DNA from 2 places in the Streptomyces sp. TS71-3 genome. Region 2 is predicted to be linked to the other one. Evidence: riboswitches for the same ligand, from Rfam matches in the RefSeq annotation. Region 2 holds a riboswitch; the other holds the start of a gene.
The links. A riboswitch is a leader RNA that binds a small molecule or an ion and turns the genes downstream of it on or off. The one in region 2 is predicted to bind cyclic di-AMP.
Positions count from the first base shown of each region.

Region 1 (7,536 bases), on a different contig from region 2:
CTGGTCACCGGCGTCGTCCTGGTCGGTCTCAACGAAGCCGGCGACCACCCTGTGAACGCCGTCAAGATAGGCATCAAGCTCGCCTTCCTGATCGTGATCCTCGGGCTGGTCTACGTGAAGCGGGACGAGGAGACGGTGGACAAGGGAGCGTTCGCCACGGTGGGCGCGCTCACCGTGGCGAACATCTTCATCGCCGTGCTGTGGACCTGAGGGCGTGCTGCCCCCACCTGGTGCTTGCTAGCCCAGATGCCGGGTGAAGAACCCCGCCGCGGCGTCCCCCGCGGACTGCGGGACCCCGGCGTGCCCGCCCATATTGGCGTTCAGCGTCTTCTCCCTGGAGCCGAAGGCGTCGAACAGGTCCAGGGCCCGCTGCCGGTCGTTCCCCTCGTCGTCCCACTGGAGCAGGACGTGCAGCGGGATGGTGACCCGCCGGGCCTCCTCGAACAGGGCGCGGGGCACGTAACTCCCGGCGAACAGGACGGCGGCCGCGATGCGCGGCTCGACCACCGCCAGCCGGATCCCGATGGAGATCATTCCCCCCGAGTACCCGACCGGGCCGCCGATCCCGGGCAGCGAGAGGAGGGCGTCCAGGGCGGCCTGCCACTCCGGGACCGCCGTTTCGACCAGCGGCAGGACGAGCCGGTCCACGATCTCCTCACCGACCGGCTCGCCGGCCTCCAGCGCCCGGTGCAGGTCGGCGCGTGCCTGCTCGGCGGCGGCGGAACGGGGCCGGTCACCGCTTCCGGGGAGTTCGATGGTGGCCGTGGCGAAGCCCTCGGCCGCGGAGTGCCGGGCCCGGCCCACCAGCCGGGGGTACATCTTCCGCAGCCCGCCGGGGTGGCCGAGCAGGATCAGCGGCGCCGGTGCGGATGCGGAGGCGGATCCGGGCGCCCACAGGGTGCCGGGGATCTCGCCGAGGGTGAAGTCGCGTTCGAGGACGCCGTCGTCGAGGCGCCGTTCGGAAGTGAACTGCATGGTCGTGCCTTTCGGGAGTGCCGGGTGGCGCTCCCGGACGACCTATCGCCCGACCGTGACCCCGGAGGGGAGCACCCGTGTCGATATCGCGTTCACGGGTACCACCTCCTCGTTCTCTCGCACGGCCACCGGAAACGTAGCAGCGGCCGCCGCGCTCCTCCAACGGGTTTTCGCGGGGGCTCCGTGGCCGGATGCCACGGAGCCGTCGCCGCAGAGGTTGCCGGACACGACCTAGCCCCAATGCCGGTGACTTAGGTTCTGTTCCGCCGAGTGATGGTGACGGTGTCTGGTGCGGGTGGTGTCTGGTGGTGGTGCTCGGCCCGTTTGAGTCGCCAGTTGGACATCTTGCGTTTGATCACTCGGGGGCAGGCCCGGTGGCGGCGTGGGGGCAGCAGGCGTTCGGCGATCTCAGCCAGGGTGCGGGTCAGCGCCCGGGCGAGTCTGCCGGGGGGAAAACGCCGCCTGGGCTGGGACCTGGCGGCGCACGATCCGCAGGGAGCGTGTGAAGGAGAGCCGGTCGGGATCAAGACCGTGGCCGGTGGCGGCCCGGTGTATCAGCTGCCGGATGGCGTGATGCACCAGGAGGAAGCCGTAGATCTCCTGCTCCACGCCCCACGGGTACTTCGAGCGTAGGACGAGCTTCGGGCCGCGCTGGTGGGTTTTGATCTCGTCCAGTGTGGTCTCGATCTCCCACCGCTGGGTGTAAAGCGCGGCCAGGTCCTTCGCCGGTGCCTGTTCAGGGTCGAGCACGGTGGTCAGCAGGCGGTAGACGGTGGCATCGCCGGTGCGGGCAAGGGTGTACTCGATCACCCGGACCACCACCGGGTTGCGGCGGCTCCTGCGGTCCGGCTCGGCATGGATCGTGCTGAGGTAGGAGCCGTCGGCCAGCACCTGCACCACGGGCAGGGCCGCGCTTTTACGCATCCGCCACAGCAGGTCCGCGCCCGTGGCCCGGGCGGCCTGCCACAACTCGAAGCCGTAAAAGCCCCGGTCGGCCAGCAGTAGCATCCCCGCCCGCAGCTCGCCGAACAGTTGCCGGGACAGCACCGGCTCGCTCACCGACAGCGGCCCGATGGCCGCGCCGAACACCGCGTGCGTCCCGCACTCAGCCAGCGCCACTACCCTGGCCTGCGGGAATGCACCCGTCCCCCGCCCCGAACCCGGGCGGCCGAAGAAGCTGTCATTGTCCGCGGTGTCCGCCAGGTCCAGGGTCGTGCCGTCCACCGCCACCAGGCGCCACCGCCGATACCAGGCACCCGCCGTCTGCGGCACCGCCACCGGACAGCACACCCGCGCGAACAGCATCTTCAACGGCTGCACGCCCAGGCGCCGACGCGCCCGCCCGATCGCGGCAGTCGTCGGTACCCGCCAGGACCGCTTCCGGTCCCCCAGCCCCTCGCCCAGCAGCCGCGCGACCTCTTCATACGGCTGCCCGAAGAACAGACACATCGCCAGCACGAAGTACACGACCACGCGGGCCGGCAGCAGCCGATTGCGCTGCTCGCCCCGCCCGGCCTCCGCGATCACCTCATCCACCAGCTCCGGCGGAAACGAACGCGTCAACACCCCGATCGCGATCCGGTCCGACAACCGCTCACCCACAGACGACTTGACCTGCCCCACCCTCGCCACACCACAACCAACGAGCCCAGGACACCTAAGTCACCGGCATTGGACCTAGCCCGGCCGCACCACGCTGTAGATCGGCATGTACGTCATCGGGATCGTCTCCACGGTCTTCCCGGGCCTCGGCGCGTCGATGACGTTGCCGTCGCCTATGTAGATGCCGACGTGGCTGATGTCGGAGAAGTAGAAGACCAGGTCGCCCGGCCTGGCCTCGGTGGTGGAGACGGTCGTGCCGACCTTGACCTGGTCCCAGGTGGTGCGGGGCAGGGAGACGCCGGCCGTCTTCCAGGCCGCCTGCACCAGGCCGGAGCAGTCGAACGACTCGGGTCCGGTGGCCCCCCACACGTACGGCTTGCCGAGCTGGGCCTTGGCGAACGCCACCGCCTGGGCGCCCATCGTCGAGGTGCTGCTGGATCCGCTGCTCGATCCGCTGCCGCTGCTCCCGGCCTGCTCCCGCTGCTTCTCCGCGGCGGCGGCCTGCTGGGCGGCCAGTTCCTTCGCCTTGCGGGCGGCGGCCTCCTCCTTCTGCCGCTCGATCGCCGCGAGGCGCGCCTTCTGCTCGGCGGTCAGCTTCGACAGCATGGTCCGCGCGGTGCTCAGCTTCTTCTGGACGTCTTCCTTGGTCTTGCGGAGCGTCGCCTGCGAATGCGTCAGCTCCGTCAGGTTCTTGGCGGCCTCGGTGCGCTTCTTCGCCGTCGCGGCCTGCTGCTTCTCGAAGCTGTCGACGGCGACCTTCTGCCGGTCGGTGAGCCGGCTCATCAGGTGGTCGTCGTCGAAGTACTGCTGGGGGTCCTCGGCCAGCAGCAGGGTGGCGGTGTCGGAGATGCCGCCGGTGCGGTACTGGGCCGCCGCGAACGAGCCGAGCTCCTGGCGTGCGGTGTTCAGCTTCTCCGTGCCCTTGGCGATCTGGTCGAGGAGGTCGTCCACGCGCTTGCGCTGGGCGTCCGCGTGCTCCTTGGCGCCGTTGTACTTCTCGGTGGCGACACCGGCCTGGTGGTACAGGCCGTCGACCTGCTTCTGCACCTCTTCGATGGAGGGTCTGGGCTTCGCGGGCGCGGCCTGCGCGCTCGACGCCAGCAGGGCCACCGACGTCAGGGCGGCCGTCGTGACACCGACGGCGGGAACGAGGGCGGGGGGAGTGCGCAGGCCCCCGAAGGTGCTGGTGCTCTGCGCTTTGCGGTGCGACGCCACTGAGGGCGACTCCTTCCGTGGGCCGCCTACCGGGTTAGCTGTCGGGTTCGGGCGGGTGGTACGGAAGGCTGCCCTACGGCCTCGTACGGCGGTTCTCCGGCACGCGGACGTGCGCGGGCTCTGCCGTGCGGGGCCGATTCACCCCAGGTGCCGTCGGCTGCCCGGCTCCGTTGGGTCCCCGGCTCCGGAGGGCCCGCGAGGGCACACCGGACTCGGCGGGGCGACCCGGCCCGGCGCTCTTCGCCGGCGGGGGTACGGGTTGCCCGACCGGCACGTTAGCCAACTCATGTGACTGCTGTGAAGGGTGTTGTGTGATACGCCCTATACATTTCCGTGACTCTGGCGTTGCGTGAGCGGGTAGCCACCGCCTGTGGTGATTCCCCGGCGGTTCGGTGTGGGATCCGTGGCCACCTGGGCTCTGGGAGCGCTCGCGCGGGGAGCGAGGGTTGCCGGAGTGGTGACAAGTGGGCCGACGGCGCCCGGGTGTCGGTGCCGCGGCCTAGACTCGGTAGACGATGAGCAGCCTCTTTGACGATCACTTCCTGGCCGGCCTCCAGGCGTCCCACGGCGCGCAGGAGGAGCCCCCGCCGCCGCCCGAGGACCCGGGCCCGGAGGAGGTCCCGGACGACCTGTTCGGCGGCAGGTACGACGCCCCGCCGCCGCGCGAGGCGTACTACCGCGACGGCGCCCCCCGCCCCGCCGCCGACCCGAACGCCCTCCTGGACGGGCTGAACGACCAGCAGCGCGCCGCCGTCGCGCACAGCGGCTCCCCCCTGCTCATCGTCGCCGGCGCGGGCTCCGGCAAGACCCGGGTGCTCACGCACCGCATCGCGCACCTGCTCGCGCTGCACCGCGCCCACCCCGGCCAGATCCTCGCGATCACCTTCACCAACAAGGCCGCGGGCGAGATGAAGGAGCGCGTCGAGCAGCTCGTCGGCCCGCGTGCCGCCGCGATGTGGGTGATGACGTTCCACAGCGCCTGCGTGCGCATCCTGCGCCGCGAGTACAAGAAGCTCGGCTTCACGTCCTCGTTCTCGATCTACGACGCCGCCGACTCCAAGCGCCTGATGGCCCTCGTCTGCCGCGACCTGGACCTCGACCCCAAGCGCTTCCCGCCCAAGTCGTTCAGCGCCAAGATCTCCAACCTGAAGAACGAGCTGATCGACGAGGAGGACTTCGCGGGGTCCGCCAGTGACGGCTTCGAGAAGACCCTCGCGCAGGCCTACGCGCTGTACCAGTCCCGCCTGCGCGAGGCGAACGCGCTGGACTTCGACGACCTGATCATGACGACGGTCAACCTCCTGCGCACCTTCCCGGACGTCGCCGAGCACTACCGCCGCCGCTTCCGCCACATCCTCGTCGACGAGTACCAGGACACCAACCACGCGCAGTACGCGCTCGTCCGCGAGCTGGTCGGAACGGCACCGGGCCCCGAGGCAGCGGGCGGCGAGGCGGGTCCGGAGCCCGCCGAGCTCTGCGTCGTCGGCGACGCCGACCAGTCGATCTACGCCTTCCGCGGCGCCACCATCCGCAACATCCTCCAGTTCGAGGAGGACTACCCGGACGCCACCACCATCCTCCTGGAGCAGAACTACCGCTCCACGCAGACGATCCTCACCGCCGCCAACGCCGTCATCGAGCGCAACGAGAGCCGCCGCCCCAAGAACCTCTGGACCAACGCCGGCGCGGGCGCCCGGATCACCGGCTACGTCGCCGACAGCGAGCACGACGAGGCGCAGTTCGTCGCCGAGGAGATCGACCGCCTCACCGACGCGGGCGACGCCAAGGCCGGCGACGTCGCGGTCTTCTACCGCACCAACGCCCAGTCCCGTGTCTTCGAGGAGATCTTCATCCGCGTCGGCCTGCCCTACAAGGTCGTCGGCGGCGTCCGCTTCTACGAGCGCCGGGAGGTCCGGGACGTCCTCGCCTACCTGCGCGTCCTCGCCAACCCGGAGGACTCCGTACCGCTGCGCCGGATCCTCAACGTCCCCAAGCGGGGCATCGGCGAGCGCGCCGAGGCGATGATCGACGCCCTTGCCCAGCGCGAGCGGACCAGCTTCGCGCAGGCGCTGCGCCGCGTCGACGAGGCCTACGGCATGGCGGCCCGCTCCGCCAACGCCATCAAGAGGTTCAACACCCTGATGGAGGACCTCCGCACCGTCGTCGAGTCCGGCGCCGGGCCCGCCACCGTCCTGGAAGCCGTCCTGGAGCGCACCGGATACCTCGCCGAGCTCCAGTCCTCCACCGACCCCCAGGACGAGACCCGGATCGAGAACCTCCAGGAGCTCGCCGCCGTCGCCCTGGAGTTCGAGCAGGAGCGCGGCGAGGGCGAGACCGGCACGCTGGCGGACTTCCTGGAGCAGGTGGCCCTGGTCGCCGACTCCGACCAGATCCCCGAGGAGGACGAGGAGGGCGCCGGCGTCATCACGCTGATGACCCTCCACACCGCCAAGGGCCTGGAGTTCCCGGTGGTCTTCCTGACCGGCATGGAGGACGGCGTCTTCCCGCACATGCGCGCCCTCGGGCAGACCAAGGAGCTGGAGGAGGAGCGGCGGCTCGCCTACGTGGGCATCACGCGCGCCCGGGAGCGGCTGTACCTGACCCGCGCCGCGCTGCGCAGCGCCTGGGGCCAGCCCGCGTACAACCCGCCGTCCCGCTTCCTGGAGGAGATCCCCGAGCAGCACGTGGACTGGAAGCGGACGGGCCCCTCCGCCCCCTCGGCCTCCGTCTCCGCCGCGAGCGGTGTCGCCGCCTCGCTCTCCTCCTCGCGGTCCCGCAGCGCCGCCTCGGGCGCCTCCGGGTTCGCCACGCGCCGGGCGTCGGAGAAGCCGGTCATCTCGCTCGTCGCCGGGGACCGCGTCACGCACGACCAGTTCGGCCTCGGCACGGTCGTCTCCGTCGAGGGCACCGGCGACAACGCCAAGGCGACGGTCGACTTCGGCGACGACAGGCCGAAGAAGCTGCTGCTGCGGTACGCGCCGGTGGAGAAGCTGTAGGCCCGGTGCCGGGCGCCGCCCCTGCTCGGGGCGGGGCCGGGTGCTGGTGCTCCGGGTCGGCTCAGGTCGGGTCGAGGCCGTGGCTGCGCAGCCACGGGAGCGGGTCGACCGCCGCGCCGCCGCCCGGGTGGACCTCGAAGTGGAGGTGCGGGCCGGTGGAGTTGCCGGAGTTGCCGGAGAAGGCTATGACGTCGCCCGCCTTGACGGTCGTCCCGGGGCTGACCTTGTAGCTGGACAGGTGGCAGTACCAGGTCTGGGTGCCGTCCTTGGCGGTGACGATCGCCATGTTCCCGTAGGCGACGTTGTACTTCGTGGTGACGGTGCCGTCGATCGCGGACATCACCTGGGTGCCGTAGGCGACGGGGAAGTCGATGCCGGTGTGCAGGGACATCCAGTTCTCGCCCGACTGCCCGAAGTAGGCGCTGAGGCCCTTCTGGGTGACCGGCAGGACGAACTTCGGCCGCAGCGCCTCCTTGCGCGCCGCTTCCGCCGCAGCTTTCTTGCGCGCTTCCTCCTGCTTGGCCTTGAGGTCGATGCGCTCCTGCGTACGGCTCGCGCGGTCGGCGAAGTCGCCGGCGTCCACGGAGAGGTTCTCGAGCTGGGTGTCGAGCTTGTTGTTGGCCACGGAGGGCTTGACGGGGGTGCCGGACGCGGCGACGTCCTTGTTGTCGTCCCCACCGCCCCCGACCGCCGCGGCGGCCACGCCCGCCACACCGATCACGCACGCCGACGGGACAACCACGGTCAG
Region 1 is NZ_BNEL01000001.1:731,321-738,856, forward strand. Features, by position in the region: gene Sm713_RS03210 (hypothetical protein) at 1-210, shown strand, start outside; gene Sm713_RS03215 (dienelactone hydrolase family protein) at 238-975, opposite strand; gene Sm713_RS03220 (IS4 family transposase) at 1,384-2,607, opposite strand; gene Sm713_RS03225 (NlpC/P60 family protein) at 2,653-3,792, opposite strand; cyclic di-AMP (ydaO/yuaA leader) riboswitch at 3,800-4,020, opposite strand; gene pcrA (DNA helicase PcrA) at 4,308-6,788, shown strand; gene Sm713_RS03235 (M23 family metallopeptidase) at 6,850-7,536, opposite strand, start outside.
Region 1: another riboswitch for cyclic di-AMP. It lies ahead of Sm713_RS03225 (NlpC/P60 family protein); the one in region 2 lies ahead of Sm713_RS25205 (transglycosylase family protein).

Region 2 (7,536 bases):
CGTACCCGGTCTCGCCGGGCCTGACGTAGTGCAGCCGCTTGCGGATCTGCTGCTCCGCGTAGGCGTCGTCCTGCCAGCGCGCCTTCTGGTCGCGCAGCCGCTCCACGCGGGCGCGGTCCTGCTCCATCTGCCGGCGCATGTCGCTGATCTCGCCGCGCTGCGAGATGTACTGCCTTATCGGGTAGGCCAGCGCCACGACCAGCGAGCAGAGCACCAGCGCGAGCAGCGCCGCGCGGCCGGTGAGCCGGGAGCGGCGGGCCTGGCGCCTGCTCTGGGAGCGGTAGACGCGGGCAGCGGTCTGCTCGCCGAGCAGCCGCAGCCTGGTCGCGGTGGAGAACCGGTCGCGGCCCGTGTCCCGGTCCCTTCCGGGCATCTGTTCCCGCCTCCCCTGTATGTGCCGGTGTCCCCGCACACGGTACGGGACCGGGTGCGGGGACGGCGGGACCCACGGGTGTCAGCCGGCGCCCCGCGGAACGCGCGGGCGTGCGCCGGCCCCTGCCGGCGCAGCCGCCGGAGGGCTTCCCTGCCGGCGCGCTGCGCCCCGTGCCTACTCGCTACTCGCTCTCCGCGCGAAACCGCGGGAACGCGCTGCGGCCCGCGTACACCGCCGCGTCGTCGAGGATCTCCTCGATGCGCAGCAGCTGGTTGTACTTGGCGACGCGCTCGGAGCGGGCCGGGGCGCCGGTCTTGATCTGGCCGCAGTTGGTGGCGACGGCCAGGTCGGCGATGGTGACGTCCTCGGTCTCGCCGGAGCGGTGCGACATCATGCACTTGAAGCCGTTGCGCTGGGCCAGCTCGACGGCGTCCAGGGTCTCGGTCAGCGAACCGATCTGGTTCACCTTGACCAGCAGGGCGTTGGCGGCGCCCTCGTCGATGCCGCGGGCGAGGCGCTCCGGGTTGGTGACGAACAGGTCGTCGCCGACGAGCTGGACCTTGTCACCGAGCTTGTCGGTGATGATCTTCCAGCCGTCCCAGTCGTCCTCGAACAGCGGGTCCTCGATGGAGACCAGCGGGTAGGCCGCCACCAGCTCCTCGTAGTACTCCGTCATCTCGGCGGCGGTGCGCTCCTTGCCCTCGAAGAGGTAGGCGCCGTCCTTGTAGAACTCGGACGCGGCGACGTCGAGGGCGAGGGCGATCTGCTGGCCGGGAACGTAGCCGGCCTCCTTGACGGCCTCCAGGATGAGGTCGAGCGCCTCGCGGTTGGAGCCGAGGTTCGGCGCGAAGCCGCCCTCGTCGCCGAGGCCGGTGGACAGGCCGCGCTCCTTCAGGACCGACTTCAGCTTGTGGTACACCTCGGCGCCCCAGCGCAGCGCCTCGGAGAAGGACTCCGCCCCGATGGGGGCGATCATGAACTCCTGGATGTCGACGTTGGAGTCGGCGTGCGAGCCGCCGTTCAGGATGTTCATCATCGGCACCGGCAGCAGGTGCGCGTTCGGGCCGCCGAGGTAGCGGAAGAGCGGGAGGTCGGAGGCCTCGGAGGCGGCGTGCGCGACGGCGAGCGAGACGCCGAGGATGGCGTTGGCGCCGAGGCTCGACTTGTCCGGGGTGGCGTCCAGGTCGAACATCGCCTGGTCGATCAGCCGCTGCTCGGTGGCGTCGTAGCCGACGAGCTCCGGGCCGATCTGCTCGATCACGGCGAGCACCGCCTTCTCGACGCCCTTGCCGCCGTAGCGGTTGGCGTCCTTGTCACGGAGCTCCAGGGCCTCGAAGGCGCCCGTGGAGGCGCCGGACGGCACGGCGGCACGACCGGTGCTGCCGTCGTCGAGGCCGACCTCGACCTCGACCGTGGGGTTGCCTCGGGAGTCCAGGATTTCCCGGGCTACGACGACGTCGATGGACGGCACGAGCATCTCCTTCTGGGATGTGACGCTTGGCTTGTGCGGCGTTTCGTGGGGCTTGCGGCATGAGCCTAACGGGCCCGGGGAGCGGGCCCGTCCCATGGCCGGGTCACGGCCGGATAACGCCCCGTCTGGCACGATTACCTGCCGGTACGCCGTTCCGCCTCCGGCGGGGTGGGGCTGCGCCCCGGCTTGGCGCTGGCAGGGGCGCGAGGAAGCGGGGCCGCGCCCCTGAGTAGGCCGGGGCGCCGTTCCCCGCACGCAAGGGGCGCGGGGAACGGCGCGAAAAACCAGAACGCACCCGCAGCCGACCGCGCACCCCAGCCCACACGACGCACCCCCACATGCGGCAGCCCCGCCCCGGCGCGTCCGGGGGAAAACGCGCCGAGGCGGGGCGGTCAGAGGCCCGGATGCCCGTGCGGACGAGCCGGGGGCGGGGCCAGGGCCAGCGAGCCCGGGGCCGGGGAGCCCGGCCCGAGGGCTCAGTGCAGGTGGAGCTGCTGGCCCGGGTAGATCAGCGACGGGTTGCTGACGATGTCCTTGTTCAGCTTGTACAGCTTGTGCCAGCCGCCCTTGACGTGGTGGTCCTGGGCGATGTCGCTGAGCGTGTCGCCCTTCTTGACCTTGTACTCGCCGTCGCCCTTCTTCACCTTCTTGCCGGTGGGCGTCGTCACGGTCTGGCGCTGCTGGGAGCGCGAGGCGTGCTGGGAGCCCTCGTGGGTCGGCTTCGCGGAGGCGGTGTTCTGCGTCTGCGGAGTGGCGGCGGAGCCCGAGCCGGAACCGGTGGAGGCGGAGCCTCCGTTGTACGGCGTGTTGGACAGGCCGGTGCCGCACACGGGCCAGGCGTCCTTGCCCTGCCCGGCGAGCACCTTCTCGGCGACGGCTATCTGCTGGGCCTTGCTGGCCTGGTAGGCAGCCGGCGCGTAGGCGGTGCCGCCGTACGCGGCCCAGGTGGACTGGGTGAACTGGAGCCCACCGGAGAAGCCGTTGCCGCTGTTGATGGACCAGTTGCCGCTGGACTCGCACTGGGCGACCTTGTCCCACTCAGAGGCGGTGGCGGCGGAGGCGCTGCCCGCGCTGACCAGCGGGGCGGCGACGGCGGCACCGGCGACACCGGCGATGGCGACGGCACGGGTGGTGCGGTTGAGCGCGGACGGGCGGCGGTGCCGGCCCTTGCCGGAAAGCAGCATGAAGAGATCCCCTCACCGACGCCTGCGAGGTGAGCTGTCGGGTTCGGGCCGATGGGGTATCCCTTGCTCCTTGCGAGCATGGGAGGTTTTGCCCGGCCGTGCGATTTCCGCACGGCTTCACCCCTAGCCGGTCCGTTCACCGTGCCGCTGCTCGCCTCGTGCTCGTATCGGCGAGGCAGCGGTCCGGTGGGGCCGGCGCTTACCTTGGTTCCCCCGCTCCTGCCTACGGCGCTTCGACGCGACGACTGTTCCCGTACGAACGCCGGCAGGATTCGGCGTGGCGTCCGTCGGTGCCCGCTGTGGCGAGCGGACATGACGGTAAACAGCTGATGCGCCGGATTTCAAAGCGAACTGGGGTTGGTGAGACCCATCTCTCATTCGAGCAAATCGGACAGAACCCCCCGAACTTCAGCCGTTTTTCGCCCGATTCAGGGGTAAAGATCGAGACCTTTCCGGATGAGTTTAGAAAAGATCAAGGTTCTGGCCAGGGAGGATCAGGTCCGGATCGGCCCCGACGGTCTTCTTGTTGGCTGCATATAGTTTCGGCCAGCCGCCCTTGAGGTCATGGGAGTCGGCGATGGCCGAGAGGTTGTCGCCGGGACGCACCGTGTACACCCCTCCCCTGTCGCCGCCACCCTCGCCGCCGGCGCCGCGCGAGGCGTGCCGGCCGGTACCCCGGGAGCCGTCCGAACCGTCGCCTCCGGAGCCCTTGTGCGCCTCGTGCGCACGGCCACCGCGATGGCGACCGGAGCCGTCCGAGTTGTCGCCTTTGGACGGTACTCCAGAGGGCGTCGCCGACGAGACGCCACCATGGTCGGCTTCACCGTCGGCCGGGGCCGAGGACGATCCCCCATGGGACGAAGAGGATGAACCCGGCGCATCGGACGGCGTGCTCGCGGGTATCCCCGCGTCCGAGTCCCCCAGGCCGCCAACCCCGGACTCGGATCCGGATCCGGACTCGCGGGACGGGTCGCCCGTGGCGCCCGTACCCGTCTCGCGGGACGAAGCCCTGCCACCCTGGTCGTTACCGGATGAACCCGGCGAACCGGACGGTGAACCGTGGCTCTTGCCGAGTCCCACGATGTCGGCACACCCCGGCCACGCACCGGGCCCCCGGCCCGCGAGCACCTTCTGCGCGACCGCGATCTGCTCGGACCTGCTGGCCTGGTCCGGCCGAGGCGCGTAGTCCAGGCCGCCGTACAGCACCCACATGTTCGCGGAGAGCTGGAGGCCGCCGTAGTAGCTGTTCCCGGGGTCGGCGCTCCAGGAGCCGCCGCTCTCGCAGTTCGCGAGGCGGTTCCAGGTTGCGTTGTCCGCCTTCCAGGCGGTGCCGTCCGCGTGCGCGCCGGTCGCGCCGAGCAGCGGGATGGCGATGGCGGAGCCGGTCACTCCGGCCGCGAGGACGAGAGCGGGTGCTTGACGGGGGCGCCGATGCCGGCCGTTCCCGGAGAGCATGCGAAGGCCTTTCGCGTGGCGGATCTGACGACTATGAAGACGGCCCTGCGCCGCGGACGGTTCACGTGTTCGCGGATGGTTTACGTGTTCGCGGATGGTTCACGTGTACGCGGACGATTCACGTGCAAAACGACGTGCCTGGCGTGCCTGGCGTGCCTGGCATGTCTGCTGTGTCTGGCATGCCTGTCGTGCCTGGCACGCCTCTCCTACCTGGCACGCCCCCCGGGCCTGGCACGCCTGATGTGTCTGGTGTGACTGGCGCGCCGGACCTGATCGATGTGACCGGCGTGACGCATGTGATCGCGCCGCCGGTCGAAGGTGACCGTAGCGACCTCACACGTCCATCACAAGTCGATGCAGCGGAGATCACATCAACGTCACAGTCCTGACACCCCGCCAGGCATCGCCTGTGGCGGCCTCCCTTCGTGGCCCGCCGGGAGCCGCACCCCGCCGGGGGTCGGGCCGGCCGCACGCACCGGATACGGTCGGGGGCGTGACCGACCGGCCCCTTCCCGACGCGCCGCCCGAGCTGTTCAGCCGGGCCTTCGCCACGGACCCGTATCCCGCCTACGCCTGGCTGCGCGAGCACGCTCCGGTGCGGTGGACGCGGCTGCCCAGCGGGGTCGAGGCGTGGCTGGTGACCCGGTACGCGGACGCCCGCGAGGCGCTGGCCGACCCCCGGCTGAGCAAGAACCCGGCGCACCACGCCGAGCCCGCGCACGCCCAGGGCCGCACCGGCATCCCGGGCGAGCGCAAGGCCGAGCTGATGACGCACCTGCTCAACATCGACCCGCCGGACCACACCCGGCTCAGGCGGCTGGTCTCGAAGGCCTTCACGCCGCGCCGGGTCGCCGCCTTCGCGCCCCGCGTCCAGGAGCTGACGGACCGGCTCATCGACGGCTTCGCGGGGCGGGGCTCAGCGGACCTCATCCACGAGTTCGCCTTCCCGCTGCCCATCTACGCCATCTGCGACATGCTGGGCGTACCGGGCGAGGACCAGGACAACTTCCGCGACTGGGCCGGGATGATGATCCGGCACGGCACGGGCCCGCGCGGCGGCGTCGGCAGGGCCGTCAAGAAGATGCGCGGCTACCTGACGGAGCTGATCCACCGCAAGCGCTCCGACCTCGGCGACGACCTGATCTCCGGCCTGATCCGGGCCTCCGACCACGGCGAGCACCTCACCGAGAACGAGGCCGCCGCGATGTGCTTCGTGCTGCTCTTCGCCGGTTTCGAGACCACCGTGAACCTGATCGGCAACGGCACCTACGCCCTCCTCACCCACCCCGGGCAGCGCGACGCCCTGGCGCGGTCGCTGGCCCGCGGCGAGCAGACGCTGCTGGAGACCGGGATAGAGGAGCTGCTGAGGTTCGACGGGCCGGTGGAGCTGGCGACGTGGCGGTTCGCGACGCGTCCCCTCCAGATCGGCGGGCAGCGGATCGCCGAGGGTGAGCCGGTGCTCGTGGTGCTCGCGGCGGCCGACCGGGACCCCGAGCGGTTCGCCCACCCCGACAGGCTCGACCTCAGCCGGGCCGACAACCAGCACCTCGGCTACGGCCACGGCATCCACTACTGCCTGGGCGCCCCGCTCGCCCGCCTGGAGGGCCGCACGGCGCTCGCGACGCTGCTCGACCGGCTCCCCGACCTCCGTCTCGCCCGCGACCCGGCGGACCTGCGCTGGCGCGGCGGCCTGATCATGCGGGGCCTGCGGGAGCTGCCGGTGGCGTTCACGCCGACGGCACCGGCGGCACCGGCGGAGAGCCGGGGAGCGGGCGCGCCTCGGTAGGGGGTACGGCCTCGCAGGGGCCGGTATGGGCGCGCACCGCCCGGTGAGTAAGAGGGCGCCCGCACCGCTCGGTAAAAGGGCGCCCGCTAATCGGGGTACGGCCTCACTGGGAGCGCGGGCCGTCCCGTCGTTCCGCCTCCGCCGTCCGTATCGCGTCCCGGTACGCGCGGGCCGCGGCCCGCAGCGCCGCCTCCGGATCGACGCCCTCGTGCTCGGCGCGCACCGCCAGGGCGAGCAGTTCGTACCCGACGCCCTCGCCGGCCGGCAGCGGTACGCCCAGATCGGCCGTGCGTGCGCGGGAGGCGAGCTTCGCGGCGAGCGCGAGGCCCGGCTGGCCCAGCGGGACGCCCTCAGTGACGGACGTCCTCCGCTTCTCCTCGGCCTTGGTGCGCAGCCAGTGCTCCCTGACGTCCTCGGGGGTCTCGGCGGTGTCGTCCCCGAAGACGTGCGGATGCCGCAGGATCAGCTTGGCGACGATCCCGGCCGCGACATCGTCGATGGAGAACGCGCCGCCTCCCGTGCCGCCCTGCTCCTCCGCGGCCCCCGCCTCGTCCGGGGCGCCGAGCGCGTCCGGGCCGTGGGCCGGGCTCTCGCCGTCCTCCACCTGCTCGTCGTCCTCGACGCCGTCGACGTCCTCGACATCCCCGACGTCCCCAGCGGTGCCCTCCTCGGCGATCCGCGCGTGGAAGACGACCTGGAGGAGCACGTCGCCCAGTTCCTCGCGCAGCTCGTCGCGGTCCCCGTCCTCGATGGCCTCCACCAGCTCGTACGCCTCCTCGATGGCGTACTTCGCCAGGCCCTGGTGGGTCTGCCGCGAGGACCAGGGGCACTCCCCGCGGATCCGGTCCATGACCTGGACGAGGTCGAGCAGCCGCGCGCCGGGCAGATCGTACGAGGCGGGCAGCAGTTCCAGGTCGGGCATGCGGACGCGCCCGGAGCCGGCCAGGTTCGCGAGGCCGTCCGTCAGCCGCGGGTCGCCCTCGCCGGTGGCGACGACCACCACGTCGGCGCCGCCGGCGCACGCGTCCACCAGCTCCTGCGCGGTGGGAGAGGCGTGCTCGACGGTGACGCCCGCCTCCCGCAGGTACGGCATCTGCGGGTGGTCCGGGTCGGCGCACAGCACCCGGTCGGCGCTCCCCAGCGCCTGCCAGGCAGGCCAGGACAGCAGCCCCGGTGCCACCCGGTGGCTCGTGGTGAGCAGGACGATACGGCCGGTCCCGGCTCCGCCGGACTCCGGAACCGCACCGGAGGTGCCGGAGGAACGCGT
Region 2 is NZ_BNEL01000003.1:126,024-133,559, forward strand. Features, by position in the region: gene Sm713_RS25195 (septum formation initiator family protein) at 1-373, opposite strand, end outside; gene eno (phosphopyruvate hydratase) at 555-1,844, opposite strand; gene Sm713_RS25205 (transglycosylase family protein) at 2,321-3,028, opposite strand; cyclic di-AMP (ydaO/yuaA leader) riboswitch at 3,033-3,277, opposite strand; gene Sm713_RS25210 (transglycosylase family protein) at 3,491-4,417, opposite strand; gene Sm713_RS25215 (cytochrome P450) at 4,977-6,269, shown strand; gene Sm713_RS25220 (MazG family protein) at 6,373-7,536, opposite strand, start outside.